2 regions of the Pseudomonas sp. Marseille-Q0931 genome follow, and region 2 is predicted to be linked to the other one. Evidence: predicted binding sites of a transcription regulator. Region 2 holds the regulator's gene; the other holds the start of a gene.

Region 1 (8,221 bases), on a different contig from region 2:
AGGGTTTCTTCGCCGGCGCCTTGCCGCCACCTTTCTTGGCGCTGTCGAGCAGGGCCTTCTTCACTTCGCGGCTTTTCTGCACATCGGTATTGCCCATGCCGCGAGACTTACCGCTACGGCGCGCATCATCGTCCTTGCCGGTCTTGCCCTGGCTCAGTTCGAAATCGATCTTGCGCTCGTCCAGATCGACGCGCATCACATTGACCTCGACGCTATCGCCAAGGCGGAAGCTGCGGCCGCTGCGCTCGCCGGACAGGCGGTGGTGAACCGGATCGAAGTGATAGTAGTCGGCCGGCAGCGCGGTCACGTGCACCAGGCCCTCGACGTAGATGTCACGCAGCTCGACAAAGATGCCGAAGCCGGTCACCGCAGTGATCACGCCCTCGAAGGTCTCGCCGACGCGATCCTGCATGAACTCGCACTTGAGCCAGTTGACCACGTCACGGGTCGCCTCGTCGGCACGGCGCTCGGTCATCGAGCACTGCTCGCCGAGTTTTTCCAGGGTCGCCTCGTCGTAGGGATAGATGCGCGCCTTGGGCATGGTCGCCGCACCGGCACGCTCCACATGCTTGGTTTCACGCTTGGAACGGATCACGCTGCGAATGGCGCGGTGCACCAGCAGGTCGGGGTAGCGACGGATCGGCGAGGTGAAGTGGGTATAGGCCTCGTAGTTCAGGCCGAAATGCCCTTCGTTCTGCGCGCTGTACACCGCCTGGCTCAACGACCGCAGCATCACGGTCTGGATCAGGTGATAGTCCGGACGCTCGCGGATGCTTTCCAGCAGACGCTGATAGTCCTTGGGCGACGGGCCGTCCTTGGACTTGCCACGCTGCAGCGACAGACCCAGCTCGCCGAGGAAGGCCTTGAGCTTCTCCAGGCGCTCCAGCGGCGGGCCGTCGTGCACGCGGTACAACGAAGGAATCTCGTGATCCTGCATGAAACGCGCGGTGGCCACGTTGGCGGCCAGCATGCACTCCTCGATCAGCTTGTGCGCATCGTTGCGCTGAGTCGGGCGGATCTCGTCGATTTTGCGATCGGTGCCGAAGACGATGCGCGTCTCCTGCGTCTCGAAATCGATGGCGCCACGCTCGTGACGGGCCGCGACCAGCACCTGATACAGCGCATAGAGCTGGTTGAGGTGCGGCAGGACCTCCTTGTACTCGCTGCGCAGGGATTTGCCCTCGCTGCTCTTGGGATCCTCCAGCATCAGGCTGACCTTGTTGTAGGTCAGGCGCGCATGGGAGTGGATCACCGCCTCGTAGAACTTGTAGTCGACCATCTGGCCGCTCTTGGACATGGTCATTTCGCAGACCATGGCCAGGCGATCGACATGCGGGTTGAGCGAGCACAGACCGTTGGACAGTTCCTCCGGCAGCATCGGCACGACGCGCTCGGGGAAATACACCGAGTTGCCACGCTCGACCGCCTCGGCGTCCAGCGCCGAACCGACCTTGACGTAGTGCGATACGTCGGCGATGGCCACATAGAGCTTCCAGCCGCCGGAGAACAGCTTCCAGCGGCTGCTGTTCTTCTCGCAGTACACGGCGTCGTCGAAATCGCGGGCGTCTTCGCCGTCGATGGTGACGAAGGGCAGATGACGCAGATCGACGCGCTTCTCCTTGTCCTTCTCTTCCACTTCAGGCTTGAGCTTGCGCGCTTCCTTGATCACGCCTTCGGGCCAGACGTGCGGGATGTCGTAGCTGCGCAGCGCCACGTCGATCTCCATGCCCGGCGCCATGTAGTTGCCGATCACCTCGACGATATCGCCCTGCGGCTGGAAGCGCTGGGTCGGCCAGTGGGTGATCTTGATCTCGACGAACTGACCGATGCGCGCACCAGCGGTGCGGCCCGGCGTGACCAGCACTTCCTGCTGGATCTTGGGGTTGTCGGCGACGACGAAGCCAATGCCGTTCTCTTCGTAGTAACGACCGACGATGCTCTCATGAGCGCGTTCGATCACCTCGACGATGCCGCCTTCACGGCGACCACGGCGATCGAAACCCGCCACCCGCACCAATGCGCGGTCACGATCGAACACCAGGCGCATCTGCGCCGGGCTGAGGAACAGGTCGTCACTGCCGTCGTCCGGCACGAGGAAGCCGAAACCGTCGCGGTGACCGCTGATGCGCCCGCAGATCAGGTCGAGCTTGTCCACCGGGGCGTAAGTGCCACGACGGGTATAGATGAGCTGACCGTCGCGCTCCATGGCGCGCAGTCGGCGGCGCAGTGCTTCGAGCTGGTCGTCGGTGTCGAGACCGAACTCTTCGACCAGTTGCTCACGGCTGGCAGGCGAACCACGCTCGGCCAGATGGGCCAGGATCAGTTCACGGCTGGGGATGGGGTTGTCGTATTTTTCCGCCTCGCGGGCGGCCTCGGGATCGAGGGATTGCCAATCGGCCATGTAGGAAGGATTACCTATGCTTATGTATAAAGGTGTATGCCATCTGCCTATTGAAGCGCGAAAACGGCATTCACGGCAGCTTTTCCGGCGACAATAATTTTTTACGGTCAGGGGTTTACAAGGTAAATGCCCGCCCGTATAGTTCGCGCCCACAGCGTCAAGCAGACGTTGTAACACGAAGCAGATGAGGAATCATCGGTTTCAGTGCCCAGGTGGCGGAATTGGTAGACGCGCTGGTTTCAGGTATCAGTGGCTTAACGGCCGTGGAAGTTCGAGTCTTCTCCTGGGCACCAAATTTCGTGAAGTGGTTTGATAACCCACTTTGCAAATACGGATGCAACGCTCCGTGTCGGTAACGACGAACATTGCTGCAGTGCCCAGGTGGCGGAATTGGTAGACGCGCTGGTTTCAGGTATCAGTGGCTTAACGGCCGTGGAAGTTCGAGTCTTCTCCTGGGCACCAAATTTCAAAAAACCGAGTCGTATGGCTCGGTTTTTTATTGCCTGGAAAAAACCGCAGGCGCGAGTTCTGCTCGCGAACTCTTGCCAGGCAAAAGCTTCGCGAGCAGAGCTCGCTCCCACAGCAATCCTCTCTAGACCCTGAACTGCCCCAGACTGGCCTTGAGCTGCGCCGCCAGCTCGTCCAGTGCACGCGCATTGCCAGCGATTGCCGTCACCGCCTCGGCCGCACGCTGCGCCTCGGCGTGGATGATCTCGACGCGCCCACGTACCGCGCCGGCGCCCTCGGCCTGATGGGCAGCCGCCTGCGTCGCCGCATTGATGGCGCCATGCACCTCGTCGACCGACTGCTGCACCGACTGTTGCAGGCGCGCACTGTCGCGCAGCACCTGCAGGCCTTCGCCACCTTGCGCGCCCGCCTGAGCGATAGCGGCTACGGCCTCCTGCGCGCCACGCTGCAGGGCTGCGATGTGGGTCTGGATATCGCCGGTGGACTGCTGGGTCTTGCTCGCCAGCGCGCGCACCTCGTCAGCCACCACAGCGAAACCTCGCCCGCTCTCGCCAGCGCGCGCCGCCTCGATAGCGGCATTGAGCGCCAGCAAATTGGTCTGCTCGGCGATGGACTGAATCACCGTCAGCACCACCTCGATCTGCTCGCTCTGCTTGGCCAGGCGCTCGATCACCGCCGAGCCATCCGCCACGCGCGCGACCAGGCCTTCGATCAGGGTCGACAGGCGCTGCGCAATAGCAGCGTTCTCGTGCGCTGCCTGACGAATGCTATCGACGCGCTGCAACGCTTCCTGCATCGACTGGCTCTCCGACTGCGCCTCGTCAGCCATCTGCTCCAGCGCCTGCAGACTGCCCGCCACCTCGTCGCGCTGCCGCCCGGCAGCTGCTTCAGCCGCCACGCCGCGCTGGGTCAGACTGCGAATCTGCTCACCGGTACGCAGGGCCACTTCACCCGACTCACGCACGATGGGCTGCAGCTTGGCGATAAAGCGATTGACGGCATCGGCCATCTCGCCGACCTCGTCCTGGCTGTCGATACTCACGCGCCGCGTCAGATCCCCCTCGCCCGCCGCCAGGTCATTGAGCGCTGCACTGAGCAGACGCAAGCGGCTCAGCACCCGCCACCCCAGCACCAACGCCACTACCAGCATCGCCAGAGCACCGACCACCAGCAGCCCCAGCGCAATGTTCCAGCGCAGGGAATCCGCCGCGATACGCACCGACTCACCACCGTTGCGTGCCATTTCCTGGGTGTAGCGCTCGGCAGATTGCAAACGCGCGCGCAGCGCCCGGGTCGCCTCCTCGGAAGCGCCCGCCAGGCTGCTGTCGACCAACTCTCCCGCACCACTGACCAGCGCCGCAAAGCGGCCATCCAGCGCGGTCAGCTCACGCTCGACGACATCCAGCGACAACCCCATCTGCACCTTGCCGATCGACGCACCCATAGGATTGATGTCGGCCTCGACCACATAGACGCGCGAATCACGCGAGGCGGCATCCACCAATCTGTCCAGCGGCGAGTCGCCCTGCCCCGCCGCGACCAACTCGCGCACCTGCGCATTGCTGCGGTTGAAGTTGCGCGTCAAACGCTTGCCTTCGGCGTCGTAGATGATGGCGAACAGCACCGCCGGGTCCTGCTGGGCGATGCGGGTAAGCGAGGTAAGCGCCGGGATGTCCAGGTCCCAGATGGACTTGGGCGCCACACCGGCCAACAATTGCGCCAGCGCCTGACCGGATTGCTTGAGATTACCCTCCAGCACCACGCGCAGTTGCGCCTGCTCGTCCTTCAATTGGCCGGAAAGGCCTTCACCCAGGCGCGTACGCGTACTGCTCGCGAGCGTCGCAAGCCCCTGGCTCATCTCGCGCTCGGCCATGCCCAACTCCTCGCCCAGGCGGCGACTTTCACCGCCCAGGCGCTGCGCCAGGTCCTCGACCATGCCATCAACCGATGCACGCATCAGCCACACCGCCAGCCCCACCTGCACCAACATGGCCAGGCCAAGCGCGACGAACACCGGGCGCAGCAGGCGGCTGCGCAACATGGAAACGATGGCAAACACTGGGGACACTCCTCAACGACCGTAACAGCTATAACGGCGACTTCCGGGATTTATTGAGTGCAAGCAAGCTACGTGCCCACGACCCACGGAGCAAACAGCAGTAAACCAACGAGAGCCTGCATTATGGCTGCAGATTCACACAACAATGCCAGCGACCTGCGATAACAGCCAGCCACAAAAAAGCCGCCCGAAGGCGGCTCTTTCAGCTCGACAACAGCGATCAGGCGAACGGATGACGCAGCACGATGGTCTCGTTGCGGTCCGGGCCGGTGGAGATGATGTCGATCGGCGCTCCGACCAGCTCTTCCACGCGCTTGATGTAGGCACGGGCAGCAGCCGGCAGGTCTTCCAGGGTCTTGGCGCCCAGGGTGGACTCGCTCCAGCCCGGCATTTCCTCGTACACCGGTTGCAGGCCAATGTAGCTGTCGGCGTCGGTCGGCGCATCGACCAGTACCTGGCCATTGGCATCCTTGTAACCGGTGCAGATGCGGATGGTTTCCAGGCCGTCGAGCACGTCCAGCTTGGTCAGGCAGATGCCGGAGATGCTGTTGACGTCGATGGCACGACGCAGGATCACGGCATCGAACCAGCCGCAACGACGGGCACGGCCAGTAGTGGAGCCGAACTCATGGCCACGCTTGGCCAGGGTCGCGCCGACATCGTCGAACAGCTCGGTCGGGAACGGACCGGAACCGACGCGGGTGGTGTAGGCCTTGGTGATACCCAGGATGTAGTCCAGGTACAGCGGGCCGAAACCGGAGCCGGTGGCGATACCGCCGGCCGTGGTGTTGGAGCTGGTGACGTAGGGGTAGGTACCGTGGTCGATATCCAGCAGCGAGCCCTGGGCACCCTCGAACATGATGTCGCGGCCGCTGCGGCGCAAGTCGTGCAGCACGGCAGTGACGTCGGTCATCATCGGCCTGAGCAGCTCGGCGTACTCCATGCACTCATCCAGAGTCTTCTGGAAGTCGATGGCCGGCTCCTTGTAGAAGTTGACCAGCTGGAAGTTGTGGTAGTCCAGCAGCTCGCCCAGCTTGGCGGCGAAACGCTCGCGGTGGAACAGGTCGCCAACACGCAACCCACGACGCGCGACCTTGTCTTCGTAGGCCGGGCCGATACCACGACCAGTGGTGCCGATCTTGGCATCGCCACGGGCTTTCTCGCGCGCCTGGTCCAGCGCCACGTGGTAGGACAGGATCAGCGGGCAGGCCGGGCTGATACGCAGGCGCTCGCGCACCGGCACGCCCTTGTCTTCCAGCTTGGTGATTTCGCGCAGAAGCGCATCGGGAGCGACGACCACGCCGTTACCGATCAGGCACTCGACGCCTTCGCGCAGGATGCCGGACGGAATCAGGTGCAGGACGGTCTTCTCACCGTCGATCACCAGGGTGTGGCCGGCGTTGTGGCCACCCTGATAACGCACGACTGCAGCGGCCTGCTCGGTGAGCAGGTCAACGATCTTGCCCTTGCCCTCATCACCCCACTGGGTGCCCAGGACGACGACATTCTTACCCATGATACTGGTCCTCTTCGCGCAAGCTTGGATGCCGACCACAGGCCGGCGAAAATGAAATCAGGACGCCAGGGGCGCCACCTGCCAACGTCCATCGCGCAGCGTCAGCAGACGGTCACAGCCTGCTTCGCGCGCATCCGCCTCGCTCTGTCCGGGTAGCGCCTGTACCACGCGCTCACCCTCACCACGCAGACGACGAACGGCCTGCCACAGATAGAGGTCATGATTATCCGGCGCCCAGACGCCGCTGATCGTTTCATCCAGACGCATATCCCCCAGGGTCACCAGGGTCTTCAGGTCAGTGGAGAAGCCGGTCGCCGGACGAGCCCGACCGAACACCGCGCCGGTATCGTCGTAACGGCCGCCCTGAGCGATGGCACCGCCCTCGCCCGGCACGAACGCCGCGAACACCACGCCGGTGTGATAGTTGTAGCCGCGCAGCTCGCCCAGGTCGAAATACAGCGGCAGCTCGGGATAACGCAGCTCCAGCGCATCGGCGATGGCCACCAGTTCATCGAGCGCAGCATGCACCGCATCCGGCGCCTCGACCAGTGCCGCCTGGGCCAGGTCCAGCACCTCGCGCCCGCCGCACAGCTCGGCCAGCGAACGCAGCATGTTGCCCAGACCTGCCGGCAAGGCCGCGGTCAGGGACTCGATCTCATCCATGGCCTTGCGCTGCAGCGCATCGAACAACTGCTGCTCGGCTTCGCCGGACAAACCAGCGGCGCGCGCCAGGCCGCGATAGATGCCGACATGACCGAGGTCCATGTGCACATCCGGCACCGCAGCGAGTTCGAGGGTCTCGACCAGCAGGCTGATCACCTCGATATCGCTGGCCGGGCTGGCGTCGCCATAGAGCTCGGCGCCCAGCTGGATGGGACTGCGCGACGTGGTCAGCGCGCGCGGCTGAGCGTGCAGCACGCTGCCGGCGTAGCACAGACGGCTCGGACCTTCACGGCGCAGGGTGTGGGCATCGATACGCGCCACCTGCGGGGTGATGTCGGCACGAAAGCCCATTTGCCGACCAGACAGCGGATCGGTGACCTTGAAGGTGCGCAGGTCGAGATCCTGGCCAGCGCCAGTCAACAGGGATTCCAGGTACTCGATATGCGGGGTGACGACGAATTCGTAACCCCAACGCTGGAACAGATCCAGCACCTGGCGGCGTGCCGCCTCAATGCGCGCCGCTTCCGGCGGCAGTACTTCTTCGATGCCATCTGGCAGCAGCCAGCGGTCTACCGTTGCCATTTCGCCATTCCCCTCTCGATCCGGGCGGCACAAGCCTTCAGTGAAGCAGATATAGAAGAGCAGTACCCAGCAGCATGCTGGCCAGCCCCATAAGACGCAGTCGACGGTCGGGCAGACGCGCTGCCTGCAATACCGCCCCGCGCCAATGGCGCGGATAGAGGAAGGGCAGGATGCCTTCCAGCACCAATACCAGACACAGTGCGATGCCGAGTTCCTGCCACATGATTCTCACAGACGCAAAAAAGCCGGGATTTTCCCGGCTGCCGCATCATACCACGTTTTCCCCTGAGGTCACCCTGGCGACGCATCGCGCCGCCAGGGTTGCCGATCAAGGCTTGGCTTTTTCCAGGTAGCGGAAGAAATCGCTACTTGGGTCCAGCACCAGCACATCACGCTTGTCAGCGAAGCTTTCGCGATACGCCTGCAGGCTGCGGTAGAAGGAGTAGAACTCCTGATCCTGCCCATACGCCTGGGAGTAGATGGAAGCAGCCCTGGCATCACCATCACCGCGCAGCTCTTCGGCTTCACGATA
Region 2 (8,221 bases):
CCACCACCAGAACCTTAACAGCCATACACACTCCTAGACGGCGCGAAGCAATGGCCCGCGCCGCGAAACATCAGAAACGTCGAGCGTAGCGCTTGAGCATGCTCGGTACGTCGAGAATCAATGCGATGCGTCCGTCGCCGGTGATCGTGGCGCCAGACATCCCGGGCGTGCCTTGCAGCATCTTGCCCAGTGGCTTGATTACCACTTCTTCCTGGCCGACCAATTGATCGACGACAAAGCCGATGCGTTGACTGCCAACCGTGAGGATCACCACGTGGCCTTCGCGCTGACCTTCATGGAAGGCCTGCGGCACCAGCCAGCGCTTGAGATAGAACAGCGGCAGCGCCTTGTCGCGCACGATCACCACTTCCTGGCCGTCGACCACGTTGGTGCGCGACAGATCGAGGTGGAAGATCTCGTTGACGTTGACCAGCGGGAAAGCGAATGCCTGGTTCTCCAGCATCACCATCAGCGTCGGCATGATCGCCAGGGTCAGCGGCACCTTGATGATGATCTTCGAGCCCTGGCCCTTCTGCGAGAACACGTTGACCGTGCCGTTGAGCTGGGAAATCTTGGTCTTGACCACATCCATGCCGACACCACGGCCGGACACGTCGGAAATCTCGGTCTTGGTCGAGAAACCCGGGGCGAAGATCAGGTTGTAGCACTCGAACTCGTTGAGGCGATCGGCCGCGTCCTTGTCCAGCAGGCCCTTCTCCACGGCCTTGGCGCGCAGCACGTCGGCGTCCATGCCCTTGCCGTCATCGGTGATCGACAAGAGGATGTGGTCGCCTTCCTGCTCGGCGGACAGCACCACGCGACCAGCGCGCGCCTTGCCGGCCTTCTCGCGCTCTTCCGGGGTTTCCACGCCATGGTCGACGGCGTTGCGCACCAAGTGCACCAGCGGGTCGGCCAGCGCCTCGACCAGGTTCTTGTCGAGGTCGGTTTCCTCGCCCACCAGTTCGAGGTTGATTTCCTTCTTCAGGTTGCGCGCCAGGTCGCGTACCAGGCGCGGGAAGCGGCCGAAGACCTTCTTGATCGGCTGCATGCGTGTCTTCATCACCGAGGTCTGCAGGTCAGCCGTTACCACGTCGAGGTTCGACACGGCCTTGGACATGGCCTCGTCGCCGCTGTTGAGCCCCAGGCGAACCAGGCGGTTACGCACCAGAACCAGCTCGCCGACCATGTTCATGATCTCGTCGAGGCGCGCGGTATCGACACGCACGGTGGTTTCCGCTTCGCTCGCCGCCGTTGCCTTTTCGGCCGCAGCTGCAGGCGCGGCGCTGGCACGGGCAGCAGCGGGCTCAGCCTTGGCAGGTGCAGGGCTGGCGGGTGCGGCGGCCTTGGGCGCCGCAGCCGGTTTGGCCGCAGGTACCGGGGCCGGCGCCGGCTCGCTGGGCGCTACGAACTTGCCCTTGCCGTGCAGTTGATCGAGCAACGACTCGAACTCGTCGTCGGTGATCTCATCACTGGCCGCAACAGGTGCAGCGGCAACGGCCGCAGCAACCGGCGCCGCGGCTTCGGCTGCGTCAGAGAACTGACCCTTGCCATGCAACTGATCGAGCAGCGCTTCGAATTCGTCGTCGGTTATGTCGTCGCCTGCCGGGGCAGCAGCCGGCGCAGAGGCAACGACAGCGATCGCAGCAGGCGTCTCGACCATGCCGGAGAACTGCCCTTTGCCGTGCAACTGGTCGAGCAGCGATTCGAACTCGTCATCGGTGATCTCATCACCGGCGGCATTCTCCGCACTTGGAGCGGCAGCCGGCGCCTCACCCAGCGCGTCGAGCAGTTGCTCGAATTCGCTGTCAGTGATATCGCCCGAGGCAACGGACGCAGCAACCGCCTGGGGCTCCGGTTCGGGCTCGGGTTGCGGCTGCGCCTGCTGCACCGGTTCAGGGGCCGCTTCGCCGCCACCCGGTTCGGCCAGGCGCGACAGGGCCGCCAGCAGCTCCGGCGACGCGGGCGTCGGCTCACGCCGCTCACGCACTTCGCCGAACATGCCATTGACTGCATCAAGAGCCTCGAGCACTACATCCATCAGCTCCGAATCGACGCGACGCTCACCCTTGCGCAGGATGTCGAAGACGTTTTCGGCGATATGGCAGCACTCCACCAGCTCGTTGAGCTGGAGGAAGCCCGCTCCGCCCTTGACGGTATGGAAACCGCGAAAGATGGCATTGAGCAGGTTCATGTCGTCCGGTCGGCTTTCCAGCTCGACTAACTGTTCGGACAACTGTTCGAGAATCTCGCCGGCCTCTACCAGGAAATCCTGGAGGATCTCTTCATCGGCGCCGAAGCTCATATTGTGTGCTCCTTAGAACCCTAGACTGGACAGCAGGTCGTCGACATCGTCCTGGCTGGAGGCAACGTCATCACGCTTATCGGCATGAATCTGCGGACCTTCACCCCGCGATGGTTCTTTTAATTTTTCCTGTTCGGCGCGCAGCACTTCGTGGTCGTGCTGAATACCGGCGAAACGGTCGACCTGGCTGGCCATGAGCATCAGCTTGAGCAGGTTGCTTTCCACTTCGGTCACCAGTTGGGTGACACGCTTGATCACCTGACCGGTAAGGTCCTGGTAGTCCTGCGCCAGCAGAATGTCGTTGAGATGGCCTGAGAGCTTGGCGCCATCTCGCTCACTGCGGGCGAGGAACAGCTCGACACGCTTGGCCAGCTCGCGAAAACCGTCGGCACCGATTTCACGGCGCATAAAGCGGCCCCATTCGACGTTCAGGCTCTGCGCTTCATCGCTCAGATCATTGACCAGCGGCGCGCTCTGTTCGACCAGATCCATGGTCCGGTTGGCAGCCTTCTCGGTCATGGTCACGACGTAGTTCAGCCGCTCGGTAGCGTCGGCAATCTGCGACAGCTCCTGGGCATGCGGCATACGCGGATCGAGTTGAAAATTGACAATGGCGTTGTGCAGTTCACGGGTCAGTTTGCCGACCTCGTGATACAGCCCGCGATCACGAACCTTGTTGAGCTCGTTGATCAGTTGCACCGCGTTGCCGAAGTTACCTTTTTCGAGGCTATCGACCAGCTCACGGGCATTGGTTTTCAGGGACGATTCAAGGTCACCCAGCGTGGAGTCATCGTGTTCCATAGCACCCTCGCGGCCGGCATCAGCCGTTGACCCGCTCGAAGATCTTCTCGATCTTTTCCTTCAGCACCTGAGCGGTGAAGGGTTTGACTACATAGCCGTTCACGCCGGCCTGGGCCGCCTCGATGATCTGATCGCGCTTGGCTTCAGCGGTCACCATCAGCACCGGCAGGTGCTTGAGGCGCTCGTCGGCGCGTACGGCACGCAGCAGGTCGATGCCGGTCATGCCGGGCATGTTCCAGTCGGTCACCAGAAAGTCGAAACTGCCGCTTTGCAGCATCGGCAGTGCCGAGGTGCCGTCATCGGCTTCCGCGGTGTTGGTGAAACCCAAATCCCGCAAGAGGTTCTTGATGATCCGTCGCATCGTCGAGAAATCGTCAACGATGAGGATTTTCATGTTCTTGTCCAAGTCGACCTCCGTACAGTCCCAAACGTATTGCGCTTGCAACTACGTCCTTTAATCGTGAAACCGTTTGCGCCTGCGAGTACGCCGCCTTCAGCCAGCACGCCATTCACTCAGCCGCGAGCGCAGACGCGCCGCGCACTGGCTGTGCAACTGGCTCACGCGTGACTCGCTAACCCCCAGCACTTCACCGATTTCCTTCAAGTTCAGTTCTTCATCGTAATACAGCGCCAGCACCAGACGTTCGCGCTCCGGCAAACCGGCGATGGCATCGGCCAAGGCCGCCTGGAAGCGTTCGTCTTCGAGGTCCCGCGAAGGTTCGAGGTGAGTGTGTCCGGCGTCTTCGTGCAGCCCGCCATGCTCGCCGTCCTGCAACAGGTCGTCGAAGCTGAACAGGCGGCTGCCCAAAGTGTCGCCAAGAATGCCGTAGTAATCCTCCAGACTCAATTGGAGTTCGGCCGCGACCTCGTGATCTTTAGCGTCGCGCCCAGTTCTTGCTTCAACGACACGAATAGCATCGCTGACCATACGGCTGTTGCGGTGCACCGAACGCGGCGCCCAATCGCCCTTGCGCACCTCGTCGAGCATGGAGCCACGGATACGGATACCCGCGAAGGTCTCGAAACTGGCGCCCTTGCTGGAGTCGTATTTGCGCGAGGCTTCGAGCAGGCCGATCATGCCGGCCTGGATAAGATCATCGACCTGCACGCTGGCCGGCAAGCGGGCCAGCAGGTGGTAGGCGATGCGCTTGACCAGCGGCGCATAGCGCTCGATCAGCTGGTGCTGGGAGTCCTGCGCCTGAGCCTTGTTGTACATACGAAGTCCAGAGGCTGCTGTCATACGGCCGAGTCTGCGGTCGGTTGTTGCACCAGACGCTCGACGAAAAACTCCAGATGACCACGAGGATTGGCCGGTAACGGCCAGGTATCTACCTTCTGAGCTATCGCCTTGAACGCCAGGGCGCACTTGGATCGAGGGAAGGCTTCATAAACGGCGCGCTGCTTCTGCACGGCCTTACGCACACATTCATCGTAGGGCACGGCACCGACATACTGCAGGGCGACATCGAGGAAACGATCCGTCACCTTGGTCAGCTTAGCAAAGAGATTGCGTCCTTCCTGCGGGCTATGGGCCATATTGGCCAATACACGGAAGCGACTGATGCCGTGATCGCGATTGAGCAGCTTGATCAGCGCGTAGGCATCGGTAATCGAGGTGGGCTCATCGCACACCACCACGAGGATCTCCTGCGCAGCACGCACGAAGCTGACGACCGCATCGCCGATGCCGGCAGCGGTGTCGATCACCAGCACGTCAAGATTTTCGCTGATGTCACTGAATGCCTGGATCAAGCCTGCATGCTGCATCGGCGTGAGACTGACCATGCTCTGTGTGCCGGACGCTGCCGGCACGATGCGGATGCCGCCCGGCCCCTGCAGCAGGACGTCACGCAGATCGCATTCACCCGAGATGACATCAGCCAGGGTGCGCTTGGGCGTGAGTCCCAACAGAACGTCGACGTTGGCCAGGCCCAGGTCAGCGTCCATCAGCATCACCCGACGGCCGAGATCGGCCAGGGCCATGGACAGATTGACCGACACATTGGTCTTGCCGACGCCACCCTTGCCGCCAGTAACCGCAATCACCTGTACGGGATGCATAGCCATGTTCTTTCTACACCTTGTCTAACTTCGACTTGGCCCTACAGGCCGTTGAAAACACCCGTTGAGGCCGTTCACTCCCGCGCCACGTGGCGGGAGGGTGCAACATTCTCGCCGCTTCAGCCGGCTCGCTTGGCCGGATTGTGATAGAGGCCGGCGAACATCTGCGCCATGGCGTCTTCACTCGGCTCCTCGGCGGCCTGCAGCCCCACTGCGCGGCTGACCAACTGATGGCTACGCGGCACTTGCAGGTCATCCGGAATCCGCGGCCCGTCCGTCACATAGGCTACCGGCAGTTGCTGGCCTATAGCCAGACCTAAAACCTCACCCAGACTCGCGGCTTCATCCAGCTTCGTCAGTATGCAGCCTGAAAGGCCACAACGCTTGTAACTATGGTAGGCCGCCTTGAGCACTTGGCTCTGACTTGTTGCGGCCAATACCAGATAATTCTTCGCCTTGATGCGTGCCGAGGCCAGGCTCTCCAGCTGCATACGCAGCGCCGGATCGTTGCCTGGCAGGCCAGCGGTATCGACCAGCACCACGCGTTTCTTGGCCAGCGGCGCCAGCGCCTGCAGCAGAGACTGACCAGGATCGACCTGAGTCACCGACACACCGAGAATGCGCCCCAGGGTCTTGAGCTGCTCCTGCGCGCCAATACGGAAGCTGTCCATGCTCACCAGAGCGACCTGTTGCGAGCCGTACTTAAGCACGTAACGTGCGGCCAGCTTGGCCAGGGTGGTGGTCTTGCCCATGCCGGCCGGACCGACCAGAGCGATCACTCCGCCCTCTTCCAGCGGCTCGACCTTGGGCGTACTGATCGCGTGAGCCAGATGCGCCAGCAGCATACGCCAGGCCTGACGCGGCTCGGCAACGCCGGCCACCTTGCTCAGCAGCGCCTGCGACAGCTCGGCAGACAGCCCCATGCGCTGCAGGCGGCGCCACAGATTGGCCTGCTGCGGGCGGCGATTCTGCAACTGCCCCCAGGCGATGGAACCCAGCTGTACTTCGATCAGCTCACGCAAGCCGTGCAGCTCGAAGCGCATGGCTTCCAGTGCGCGCGGGTCGACCGCAGGCGTAGCAGGTACAGCGGCTTCGACCGGGCGCTGCGGCTTGACCAGGGTCGCCGGCAGTTCGGGCGCCAGCAGCGACTCATTGGCGAACAGTTGACGGTCCTTGCCGGCATCCTGCTCGGCACGCGTGGTCAGCTCGGCCTGGGCACTGGCGATGCGCGCCTGGGTCTTGCGCAGCTCGGCTTCCAGCGCCGGGTTCGGGCGCACCGGCGTCGGCGCCTGATAGTCCAGCGCTGCCGTCAGCTCGACACCACCGGCGACACGGCGATTGCCGATGATCGAGGCGTCGGCGCCCAATTCATCACGCACCAGTTTCATGGCGGTCCGCATATCGGCGGCGAAGAAGCGTTTGACCTGCATGACCCTTTACCTCAGTTCTGGCCAACCGTAGCGACTATGGTGACCTGCTTGTTGTCCGGAATTTCCTGGTATGCCAGCACGTGCATGCTGGGTACCGCCAGCCGCGCGAAGCGCGACAACATCGCCCGGACCGGTCCGGCCACCAGCAGAATCACCGGCTTGCCGAGCATTTCCTGGCGCTGCGCCGCTTCCACCAGGGAACGCTGCAGCTTCTCGGCCATGCCCGGTTCGAGGAGGATGCCATCCTCACCGCCCTGACCGGCCTTCTGCAGACTGTTGAGCAAGATCTGTTCCAACCTTGGTTCGAGGGTTATCACAGGCAGCTCCGGCTCTAGTCCCACGATGCCTTGCACGATGGCGCGGGCCAGCGAGACGCGTACCGCGGCGACCATCGCGGCGGGATCTTGACTCTTCGGCGCGACGTTGGCGATGGCCTCGGCGATGGTACGGATGTCACGCACCGGCACCTGCTCCTGGAGCAGCGCCTGCAGCACCTTGAGCAGGGTCGACAGCGATACCAGCCCCGGCACCAATTCTTCGGCTAGCTTCGGCGAACTCTTGGCCAGCAGCTGCATCAGCTGTTGCACTTCCTCGTGTCCCAGCAGCTCGTGGGCATGCTTGTGCAGAATCTGGTTGAGATGAGTGGCCACCACGGTACTGGCATCGACCACGGTGTAGCCCAGCGACTGCGCCTGATCGCGCTGAGTGGGGTCGATCCACACGGCCTCCAGACCGAACGCCGGATCCTTGGCGGCGATGCCATTGAGCGGGCCGAACACCTGGCCGGGGTTGATCGCCAGCTCGCGGTCCGGATAGACCTCCGCCTCGGCGACACTGACCCCCATCAGCGTCAGACGATAGGCGTTGGGCGCCAAATCAAGGTTGTCGCGGATATGCACTGAGGGCATGAGAAAGCCCATCTCCTGCGACAGCTTCTTGCGCACACCCTTGATCCGCGCGAGCAGCTGGCCACCCTGGTTGCGATCGACCAGCGGAATCAGGCGATAACCTACCTCCAGGCCGACCATGTCCACCGGGGTGACATCGTCCCAACCCAGCTCCTTGACCTCCTGGGCCTTCTGCGCCGGCAGCAGTTCCTGCTGACGCTGGACTTCCTTGACCTCCGCCTCCTCGGCCCGACGTTTCTTGTGCGCAATCCAGTAAGCACCGGCGGCAGCCACCAGCCCCAGGCTGATGAAGGAGAAATGTGGCATACCCGGCACCAGGCCCATGGCGATCAGGATCGCAGCGGCCACCGCCAGAGCACGGGGCGATGCAAACATCTGCCGGTTGACCTGCGCCCCCATGTCTTCGGAGGTGGACACCCGGGTCACCATCACGGCGGCGGCCGTGGACAGCAACAGCGAAGGAATCTGCGCCACCAGACCGTCACCTATGGTCAGCAAGGTGTAGACCTTACCGGAGTCGGCGAAAGCCAGGTTGTGCTGCAGCACGCCGATGGCGATGCCGCCGATCAGGTTGATGAACAGGATCAGCAGACCGGCGATGGCGTCGCCGCGAACGAACTTGCTGGCACCGTCCATCGAGCCGTAGAAGTCAGCCTCCTGGGCTACTTCGCTGCGGCGTTTCTTGGCCTCGTTCTGATCGATCAGACCGGCGTTGAGGT

Evidence for each region. Region 2 encodes FliA, which starts transcription of late flagellar genes. Its sites were predicted from a motif close to CTAAAGTTTNNNNNNNNNNNGCCGNTAA; they were not measured.
Region 1: a site for FliA is predicted at 4,959-4,986, ahead of P3C50_RS06690 (methyl-accepting chemotaxis protein). Genes of this name have one in related genera too.

The regions. Positions count from the first base shown of each region.
Region 1 covers NZ_CALNWT010000002.1:61,352-69,572, forward strand. Annotated here, with positions in the region: gene rnr (ribonuclease R) at 1-2,401, opposite strand, end outside; tRNA gene P3C50_RS06680 (tRNA-Leu) at 2,608-2,694, shown strand; tRNA gene P3C50_RS06685 (tRNA-Leu) at 2,777-2,863, shown strand; gene P3C50_RS06690 (methyl-accepting chemotaxis protein) at 2,994-4,928, opposite strand; gene P3C50_RS06695 (adenylosuccinate synthase) at 5,149-6,444, opposite strand; gene P3C50_RS06700 (ATP phosphoribosyltransferase regulatory subunit) at 6,502-7,689, opposite strand; gene P3C50_RS06705 (DUF2065 domain-containing protein) at 7,727-7,912, opposite strand; gene hflC (protease modulator HflC) at 8,018-8,221, opposite strand, start outside.
Region 2 covers NZ_CALNWT010000001.1:428,755-436,975, reverse strand. Annotated here, with positions in the region: gene P3C50_RS02195 (protein-glutamate methylesterase/protein-glutamine glutaminase) at 1-25, opposite strand, end outside; gene P3C50_RS02190 (chemotaxis protein CheA) at 71-2,302, opposite strand; gene P3C50_RS02185 (protein phosphatase CheZ) at 2,315-3,103, opposite strand; gene P3C50_RS02180 (chemotaxis response regulator CheY) at 3,123-3,497, opposite strand; gene fliA (RNA polymerase sigma factor FliA) at 3,597-4,343, opposite strand; gene fleN (flagellar synthesis regulator FleN) at 4,340-5,170, opposite strand; gene flhF (flagellar biosynthesis protein FlhF) at 5,284-6,594, opposite strand; gene flhA (flagellar biosynthesis protein FlhA) at 6,606-8,221, opposite strand, start outside.